DNA from 3 places in the Spartinivicinus marinus genome. Region 1 is predicted to be linked to each of the others. Evidence: predicted binding sites of a transcription regulator. Region 1 holds the regulator's gene; each other region holds the start of a gene.
The links. The regulator LexA, encoded in region 1, represses DNA repair genes until DNA is damaged. The targets are predictions, from matches to a motif close to TACTGTNTANNTANACAGTA.
Positions count from the first base shown of each region.

Region 2: the regulator LexA is predicted to act here: its motif matches at 1,733-1,752, upstream of ruvC (crossover junction endodeoxyribonuclease RuvC).
Region 3: the regulator LexA is predicted to act here: its motif matches at 1,686-1,705, upstream of OQE68_RS30255 (LexA family protein).

Region 1 covers NZ_JAPJZK010000001.1:5,411,213-5,414,387, forward strand. The annotation lists gene OQE68_RS24240 (SulA-like leucine-rich domain-containing protein) at 223-681, opposite strand; gene lexA (transcriptional repressor LexA) at 1,125-1,721, opposite strand; gene OQE68_RS24250 (TetR/AcrR family transcriptional regulator) at 2,111-2,767, shown strand; gene OQE68_RS24255 (L,D-transpeptidase) at 2,837-3,175, shown strand, end outside.
Region 2 covers NZ_JAPJZK010000001.1:4,748,487-4,751,661, reverse strand. The annotation lists gene ruvB (Holliday junction branch migration DNA helicase RuvB) at 1-301, opposite strand, end outside; gene ruvA (Holliday junction branch migration protein RuvA) at 529-1,131, opposite strand; gene ruvC (crossover junction endodeoxyribonuclease RuvC) at 1,188-1,706, opposite strand; gene OQE68_RS21270 (YebC/PmpR family DNA-binding transcriptional regulator) at 2,147-2,884, opposite strand; gene aspS (aspartate--tRNA ligase) at 3,021-3,175, opposite strand, start outside.
Region 3 covers NZ_JAPJZK010000004.1:85,545-88,719, forward strand. The annotation lists gene OQE68_RS30245 (hypothetical protein) at 229-429, shown strand; gene OQE68_RS30250 (DUF4097 family beta strand repeat-containing protein) at 487-1,176, opposite strand; gene OQE68_RS30255 (LexA family protein) at 1,240-1,671, opposite strand; gene OQE68_RS30260 (WGR domain-containing protein) at 1,773-2,030, opposite strand; gene OQE68_RS30265 (GNAT family N-acetyltransferase) at 2,645-3,151, shown strand.

The sequences.
Region 1 (3,175 bases):
GAGTTCACATTAAGAAACCATGACAGATTGATATGACTCAAAAATTAACCTGCGTTTGTGCGATTATCAAATGAAATTTAGGTAAGAGAAGGGGAATAAAAATATTGAAACTCGTTTCAATAAATTAAAGGAAAAGTTTATCTCACACAATAAATAAAATGTCAGGTTTACTTTACTACTATTGCCAGAGGGTATTTTTGACAGTGCAAAGCAACTGTTTTACTAGCGTTGTCTTATATTAATTACATGACAGTTACCTTCTTGTGCTGCAATATCTAAAGCCGCTAAGGTTGTCTCATCTAGCTCTGGTAGCCAACTGACGACAGTATGACTTTTACCAAGAGTGAGTGCCTGTAACGTCAAATCTTTTATAGAGCTTTCATTGCTGGCAGTAAGAAATAAGACCTGTTTATTATTAATATAGGCATCTTGAAGCCACTTTAAGGTCATGTTGCGATATTGTTTGGAACACACGACGGTTAACCAGCGTTGTTTTTCATGATGGCTCAACTGTGCCAGCATGGGTGGAATAAATGATGTCAGTGGAATACGGGCTGAGGATAAAATAATTTCTGTAATATGCGTAAAGCCATTGTGGTCTGTCGATAAAGGGAAGTGATGGGGTTGATTTGGCGTGCTATGGTTGGGTTTTGAATCATTGTCACTGCCATTAAACTCCATGGGTATATTTCCTATTTTATTGTTAAACGAATGACTTTAAAAGAAGGGCGTCAAGTGATGAGCGACAGCAGCATTCTTTATAAAATAAATAAAGATTGTTACTGCAAGTCATACAGTAACAGACTTGTCTCGTCTTTGATGGTAGTTAGCGACGATAACAACGTCTAAAAAGTCATTCGAAAAGAATATTGTCATGTTCGTTAGTTACAGCTGCAGTGTATCACTGACAAAAAATCCATATCTTTGGCCTAATTCACTGTATTTACCATCTTGAGGGTAGATAGTGGATCAGAGTTGATAAAAAGATGTAAAACTGCAAATTAAGTCGCTTTTTTAAGAAAAGGTAGTAGCTATTAGATAATTAATTTCCCCTTGGGTAATTTGGGGCATATATAGATGGCTACCCAGGGGACTAAGTTAAAATTTCAGCTTTCGTGTAAAGGTTAGTGTCTAATCACCCCGACACTGATTCCTTCGATAGTAAAATTCTCGCTATGTAAGTTCACTTCGATAGTATTGAAATTACTATTTTCTGGATGCAATAAAACAACTTCTCCTTTTCGCTCAAATCGCTTAACGGTTACTTCATCATCAATTCTAGCAACGACGATTTGACCATTATGTACATCAGTTGTTTTGTGAACGGCTAGTAAATCACCATCGAGAATGCCACAATCCTTCATGCTCATGCCTTTAACTGTTAAAAAGTAATCAGCACGAGGTTTAAAAAAACTACCTGGTATCTGGCAGTAGTTGTCTATGTTTTGTTCGGCTAAAATGGGGAAACCAGCTGCTACCTGGCCTACTACAGGAATACCTTGTTGGGCGTCAGGGGGAATGCGAATACCTCGGGAGGTACCGGCAATAATTTCGATAGCACCTTTACGAGCAAGGGCTTTGAGGTGTTCTTCGGCAGCATTGACAGAACGAAATCCTAGTTGTCGAGCAATTTCGGCTCGAGTGGGAGGAAAGCCGGTTTCTTCAATATGGTCTTTAATAAATTGAAAAATTTCCGCCTGGCGAGCAGTTAATTTAGCCATTGAGATGGCTCCTTATACCTATTTGAATACTTGCTATTTTAATAAAATAACGGCTTTTTATAGCGGCTGTGGTTTTATACAGTTACTGTGATTATATCCAGTTTGGACTGACCTTCAACTGTTTTCAACTATTTCAGTCTTTTTTACGTGGTGTTTCCTTACTTAGCAGACGTTAATTTTACTTGCAGGAAAAAGTAAAGCCTGCTTGACTTGTATACGTATTAAACGTATGTTCAAAACGTTTGAAGATTACAACAGGCGGCTAATATAAAGCGAACATTTTATTAGTTGGCTTGCTGCTTGTATCTAAACTCAATTGGTCCTTAGCTTCCATGGGCACTCAAAATGGCCCAGAGAATCAAGGCTTTTTTAAGAAATGTTAATTGGCTATGGCGCAATCAGAAACTGTTGAACGAATACTAGATGCTGCAGAAGCGTTATTTGCAGAAAAGGGCTTTGCTGAAACATCTCTGCGGACGATTACCAGTAAAGCAGGTGTTAACTTGGCAGCAGTTAATTACCATTTTGGTTCTAAAAAAGCATTGATTCAGGCCGTGTTTGCCCGGTTCCTAGAACCATTTTGCAAAAAACTTACCATTAGGCTCAACGAATTTGAAGCATCATTAGCAGCCCAGAAACCGACACCTGAGCAGCTACTCAATTTGCTATTTCAACAGATATTATCTGTTGAAGCACGAGGAAAGAATGATCTTTCCGTATTTATGCGATTGTTGGGATTAGCATTTAGCCAGTCTCAAGGGCATTTGCGAAAATACCTTGAACAAGTCTATGGTGATGTATTTCGGCGCTTTGTGAGTTTAGTGGTGCAGGCGTCACCTGATTTACCGCCAGTAGAAATTTTCTGGCGGGTGAACTTTATGGTGGGATCTGTCGCATTTACCATGTCTGGTTTAGATGCGTTAAGAGACATTGCTGAAAGTGAGTATCATGAGCATACATCAGTTCCTGCAGTCATGAAGCGGCTAGTGCCCTTTTTAGCGCATGGCATGAAGGCTGAGTTGCCTGCAGCCAATCTAGAGGTTTAGTTAACTGCGCATAGATTAGTTAATATGTGGCTAGCTAAGGTATGACGCGTTAATGGGTAGCTAGTGAATATGCGTAAGCCTGTTATTTATGTCTCTATTGCTGAGCAAACACTTAGAGTATGCGATGGCGATCGGTTAATTACTCGGTACTCAGTGTCTACTGCTGCCAAAGGGGCTGGTCAGTGTCAAGGGAGTTATCAAACACCCTTGGGGCGACATATCATTCGAGCCAAAGTAGGGGGCAATTGCCCTCTAAATGCTGTCTTTGTAGGGCGACGTTTTACTGGTGAAATATATAACGAGACACTGGCCAGGCAATTTCCTAATCGTGATTGGATCTTGACTCGCATTTTATGGTTAAGTGGCCAGGAACCTGGTGTTAACCGGTTAGGAGAAGTCGACTCCATG
Region 2 (3,175 bases), 660 kb from region 1:
ACATTGCAGCCAAATCGCCGGCTTTTTCTAACACAGGTCCTGAGGTGGTTTTAATTTGGCCACCCATTTCATATGCCAAAATATTAGCCAGTGTGGTTTTACCTAAACCAGGAGGACCAAATATTAGGGTATGATCCAAGGCTTCGTTACGTCGCTTCGCCGCCTCGATAAAAATAGTCATTTGCTCACGCACAGAAGCCTGACCAATATAGTCAGCCAAACTCTTTGGCCGAATTGCTCGGTCTTGACTTTCCTCTATGGGCGTTGCAGATGCCGCAATTAAGCGATCAGCTTCAATCATTGTTTATAGATCACCTGTTTTATCTACCTAGATCGCCGCGTATTAAGTAGCTTGAAAAGCTTATGAAATAGAGTAACAGTGTATTCTGTAGCTGCGACTGGGATGTCACGTTAGCTCTTGATAGGCCAGGGATAGCACTTCAAGAACGGAGGAAGAATAGCCTGCTATTTCATATCAAACACTAGACTTATTTTCTAGCGCCCTTTGCGACAAGTTCATGTTTCTAGCTACACCATCGCTTTTAACGCCTGGCGAATCAACTCTTCACTGGGTAATTGCTGGTCAGGTAGCGCTTTTATCGCTTTGGTTGCCTGCTGTGGTTTATAGCCTAGCGCGACTAATGCACTGATTGCATCGTCTAAGTGACTTTCGGGACTAGTAATTTGCTGGGTAATATTGACAGTTAAATCTGCATCAATGGGTAGCCAACTGGTTAACTTATCACGCATTTCTACTAATAACCGCTCAGCAGTTTTTTTCCCAACCCCTGGCAACTTCACTAGGCTAGCCACATCATTATCCTGAACCGTTCGTACAAAACTATCAGAGCTCATACCCGACAAAATAGTTAATGCTAGTTTTGGGCCTACTCCATTGACTTTAATAAGCACCCGAAATAACTCTCGTTCTTGCTTGGCAGCAAACCCATATAACTGTTGAGCATCTTCTCTTACCACAAAGTGAGTGTATAGCACGACAGTTTGCCCTGTTTCAGGCAATTGGTAAAAAGTGGTCATGGGCGCATCCACCTCATAAGCGACTCCCTGTACATCAATTAGTAGATGAGGTGGTTGTTTTTCTAATAAAACCCCTTTAATTCGACCAATCATGTCTCAATATTCTCATTCATTGACAGTTGTTGCATGTTTAATTACAAGCATTGTAGCTAGCGAATTCTACGCCGGCGAACGCTTCTGGCTCCGGCAATTTTTATTAGGCTCTGCTGGGTATGGGCATGGCACAAGGCTACGGCCAGCGCATCAGCAGCATCACTGGGTGGGCATCGATTCAAGTGCAACAGTTGCTGTACCATATGCTGCACCTGACTTTTTTCAGCATTGCCTTTACCAACCACTGACTGTTTTATTTGCCGAGCCGAATACTCTGAAACAGGCAGCCCATGATTAACCGCAGCCACAATCGCAGCGCCTCTTGCCTGCCCCAGTTTTAATGCGGAATCGGCATTACGCGCCATAAATACTTGCTCCACCCCCACCTGTTGCGGTGAAAACTGCTCAATAATAGTGGAAATACCCTGAAAAATCTGGGCCAGCCGGTCAGGAAGAGAGTCAACACTGGTGCGAATACAACCACTGGTTACATACTCACAGCGGTTTCCAAGTTGATTAATGATGCCATACCCAGTCACTCTTGAGCCTGGGTCAATACCAAGGATAAGACTCATATAAAACTACATAGTCAGGTTAATAATACTGTACACATATACATAACTTGATGCCAATTTTATTTTGAGCTGATTTTTACAGAGTGATTTTTATATAAGCGAAAAACAACTGTCAGTTACAAAGTAGCAACGTTTGTTACTAAAAACCTGTACTTTAGCTGTCTTTTTGGGCGTAGGCTTATAGTAAAACTTACAATAGTAAAAATGATGGAATCACCCTGGCTACTACTCAAAATATCGGCCACTATCGGTCTACTGTTTTTGTTGATGCTACTGGGCTGGTGGCTAGTCGCTTAGTATATATTCAAAAGAAATAGCTTTAACTTGCTTGCCTAGTTAGTTCATTAGGCCATGCGTCGTTTACGGCCTAATGAAACCAGTCATTGTGGTTGGGGTGGGGTTGTCAGTATTATGTACAACAACAGGTAAAGGTATACCCGCTACTCTAATGCGTCAGCTGGAAAGTCCGCATTAGTATAAACATTTTGTACATCATCCAGGTCTTCCAAGTGATCTATCAACTTGATTACCTTTTCTGACTGATCTTTATCAAGAGCCACCATAGTTGAAGCAATCATGGTCACTTCTGCATTAGCTGGTTCCAAACCAGCCTCTATTAAAGCATCTTTAACCTGACCAAAATCTACTGGATCTGTAATAACATCAATAGAGTCGTCATCATTAGTCACTACATCTTCTGCTCCTGACTCAAGACCCACATCCATTAATTTTTCTTCATCCTCACCCGGAGCAAAACTTAACTGGCCTTTTTTAGAAAACAGATACGCTACTGAACCATCAGTACCCAAATTGCCACCATGCTTACTAAATGCATGACGTACTTCAGCAACCGTTCTATTGCGGTTGTCTGTCATTACTTCAACTAACACTGCTACACCACCAACTGCATACCCTTCATAGGTCAGCTCTTCCATGTTGTCCGCATCATTGGTACCCGCTCCCCGAGCAATTGCACGGTCAATGGTGTCTCTGGTCATGTTGGCTGCCAGAGCTTTATCCATTGTTGCCCGCAGCCGTGGGTTATCTTCAGGTAAAGGGCCACCCTGCTTGGCTGCAACAACAAGCTCCCGAATGATTTTAGTAAAAACTTTTCCTCGCTTGGCATCTTGCGCTGCCTTGCGATGTTTAATGTTGGCCCACTTACTATGACCTGCCATAAAAATCTTCCTCGCTAAGATAAAATCAAAGAGAGATAACCTGTTAAGGACATTTTTAAAGATGTCCCTTAAGTTAAAAACAAATAATACAAAAAAGGGTTAGCCGATAACGACTAACCCTTCAGAGATAATTTAATTACTCTGCAGCATTGGGTTTGCGGAGTCTGATATTAAGTTCGCGAAGCTGCTTACTATCCACCTCACCTGGTGCATCTGTTAACAGGCAGGCCGCACTCTGGGTTTTAGGAAAGGCAATCACCTCACGAATTGAGTTAGCTCCGGTTAACAACA
Region 3 (3,175 bases), on a different contig from region 1:
CAAAAAAAAAAGCAGGCACTAAGCCTGCAAACTCAAAGGGTCATAAGGAGAAAGCAGGCGGGTAAGGGGGTAAAGGAGGGAATGAACAGTTTCAACTTACGGGTAACCCGCCTGCATGAATTGTTATTATTCATAAAATTTTCATGCTGTCTATGATAAAAAAATATCGTATGTCATTTTTTTAAAATGGGTTATGATGGGATTAATTAAATACAACAGAAAGCCTCTATGACGAACGACTACCAAGATATCAATACCTCTTTACCACCTATAAATAGCCGTGTTGACGTAATTTGTCGATACCATGATCGAGATGATTTAATTACTGAAAAAATACGCGCATACCACGACAATAGCGGCGAATTTTACTTAACGACCGTCGGTCATAATATCAGTAAATTAGTTACGCATTGGAAACTAGCCGGTTAATCTGGCTAGTACCTATGCACTGTAGTTTTAAGAAGAAAAACTAATTACTGAAAATATTTAATAGTACTCACTTTCTTTAACATTGATATCACCTGTGGCGACAATGACTTTAATATTGGCATCACCTGAGCCAGGTATATCAATGTGATTGCTTAAGCTCACCATATTGGGATTGTAATCAGTACTGCTAACATGTTTCGATTGAGAATAAATATTGCCAGCCAGAGCAATAATTTTCATGTTTTTATACTGAGTAGGTGATGTGATTAAATTAACATCACCAGACACAATGCCTACATCTAAATCCCCAGAAACCACTTGTATATCCGCCTTACCTTGACGGGCTCGAATATCTAAGCTCGCTTGCACAGGTAAAAATACCTGCCAGTTCTGCTCAATATATACCTGTTGATTGAGTGTAAGGAGGGTTTTACCGTCAACCTTACTCGTCTGAATTGTAAAGTTTTCTTTGTTTAGCTGACAGGCTGACTTCAGATTTACATTAGGTATCTCATCATAAGAGGATTGTTTTTCCACGCAAATAGGCTTCAAATAAACATTAAAATGTGCTGTTTGTGTCTTTGAAGGTAAAACCTGAATACTACCATTATCAATGTGTACACTATAGCTTGCCTGGCTATCAGAAAACGTTTTTGTTAATAGTACTGTGTTATCTTCAGCAACTGTTGTAGTACTTAGTGAACTAATGACCGTCAATGCAGCAGCCAATAACAAAATTTTCTGCATCACATATATCCTATGTACGAATTAAACAAATAGAGTTTTTTAATAAAAGTGGTTGAATAATGACTAGCGAAAACTATGCAGACTATGTGCAACCACACCCCAGATCACACAATCAAAGTGCTCTGTGATCTCAATCGGTTTGAATTGTGGGTTACGTGGTATGAGCCAGGCCTTATTTTTTGCGAGTTGCAACTGTTTTACAGTTAACTCACCATCAAGTGCAGCAATGACGACATCACCGTTTTGTGGTGTCAGTGCCCGATCTACCACCAAAATATCACCCGACTGAATCCCCACTTCTACCATGGATTCACCTTTAGCTCGGACAAAGAAGGTTGCCGCTGGATGCTTCACTGCAAAGTCGTGAAGATTTAAGTCAGCTTCGACATAATCATCTGCAGGTGATGGAAACCCTGCCGCCACATGACTGGACAATAGGGGCACTGTTACCTGAGATGCATGTTGCTTGGCTGTATAGCGTTGAATGACCTGCATTGCCTACCACTAAATACTGTATATAATCACAGTATTCTAACCTAAAGCCAGCTACTCACAATCAGAAATTTCTATTGATGAAGTAATAGTTGATAGAGATACTAGCCTACATGGGGCTCTATAACTGGCTGAGAGTGCTTGAGAGAATAGCCCTTGCGCAGTTTCTCTTTTTTTATGCTTTCGAGGGCAGTGTATGCCTTTTCGTAAAGATCAAAGGTGTCTACCTTGATTGTCCCCTTGGTGCCAATTCTTCCCCATTGGCGTAATAGCGCCCAATTACCAAACAGGTCTTTCTGAATCAAAAGCGTGTAAAACTTGTGAGTGTTGGTCTTAGGATCACTGAGTTTTAGGTAAATCATCCATGGCCACCTGGTTATAGGCTGGCTTTGAGTTAACCAGGGTAAAGCAAGTTGATCAATTTACTTTTTTGTGACTACATATTGATAGGTGAATACTATTAGACAATAGTGTACTCCCAAATAAACACTTTCACTTCACTGTAAGCAACTACTCACAATCATAGGCTACCAGTTTAGTATGAAGACTAATGATAAATAACAGATGCATCATATTACGTATTACGCCTTTTGATAACATACTACCAGCGTAGTAGGAAGCTGTCCGGTTCTTGGCCTTATCGGCTATTTTTAAAAAGGCTTAAGTCAGGTTGGTTAGAGATGGAGCACTGAGAAACCCTCAGAGCCTGGCAGTTGAGTTTTATAGACGTCAGAAGGGTTAGACCTATCAGGTAGATTTGATCAAAATATAACCAAACTGTCATATATTTCCTGGTAACTGCTGCCATAACGAATTTTCGGCTAGTTCTGAAAGAACTACAGTTGAGGTCAATTGGGGATGGAGCAGTGAGTAAATTTAAGAACCTTTAGGTTAAAATATGCCAATTAGTTATGCGACATAGTATTTTGCTTCAGAGTGACGTTCATTAATTGTTAACCGCAAAGGAGATACAAGATTGACTATTAGTATCCGAGAAGAACAACCAAGCGATATTCAAAGTATTCATGAGGTTACTGTTGCTGCATTTCTTGAAGCACAGCATACCGACCATACTGAGCAATTTATTGTTAAAGCTCTTCGTGAATCATGCGCATTATCGATTTCACTTGTTGCCGATGAGGCAGGTAATGTCGTTGGGCATGTAGCACTTTCTCCCGTCAGTATTTCTGACGGTACAGATGGCTGGTATGGTCTGGGCCCAATATCAGTTCATCCGAACAATCAGAATAAAGGTATTGGTTCAAAACTTATGAATGCAGCTATTCAAGAGCTAAAGAATATAAAAGCGAAAGGTTGCGTATTGCTCGGAGACCCTAACTATTATCATCGTTTTGGCTTTAGACCTAGAGAAGGATTGGTACTTCTAGATGTACCAGAGGAATATTTTCAAGCGCTAGTATTTCAAGAAGATTTGCCTCAAGGAATTGTCACTTATCATGAATCCTTTTCTGCAAAGAGTTAATCAGGTAAGAGCTGGTATCTATCC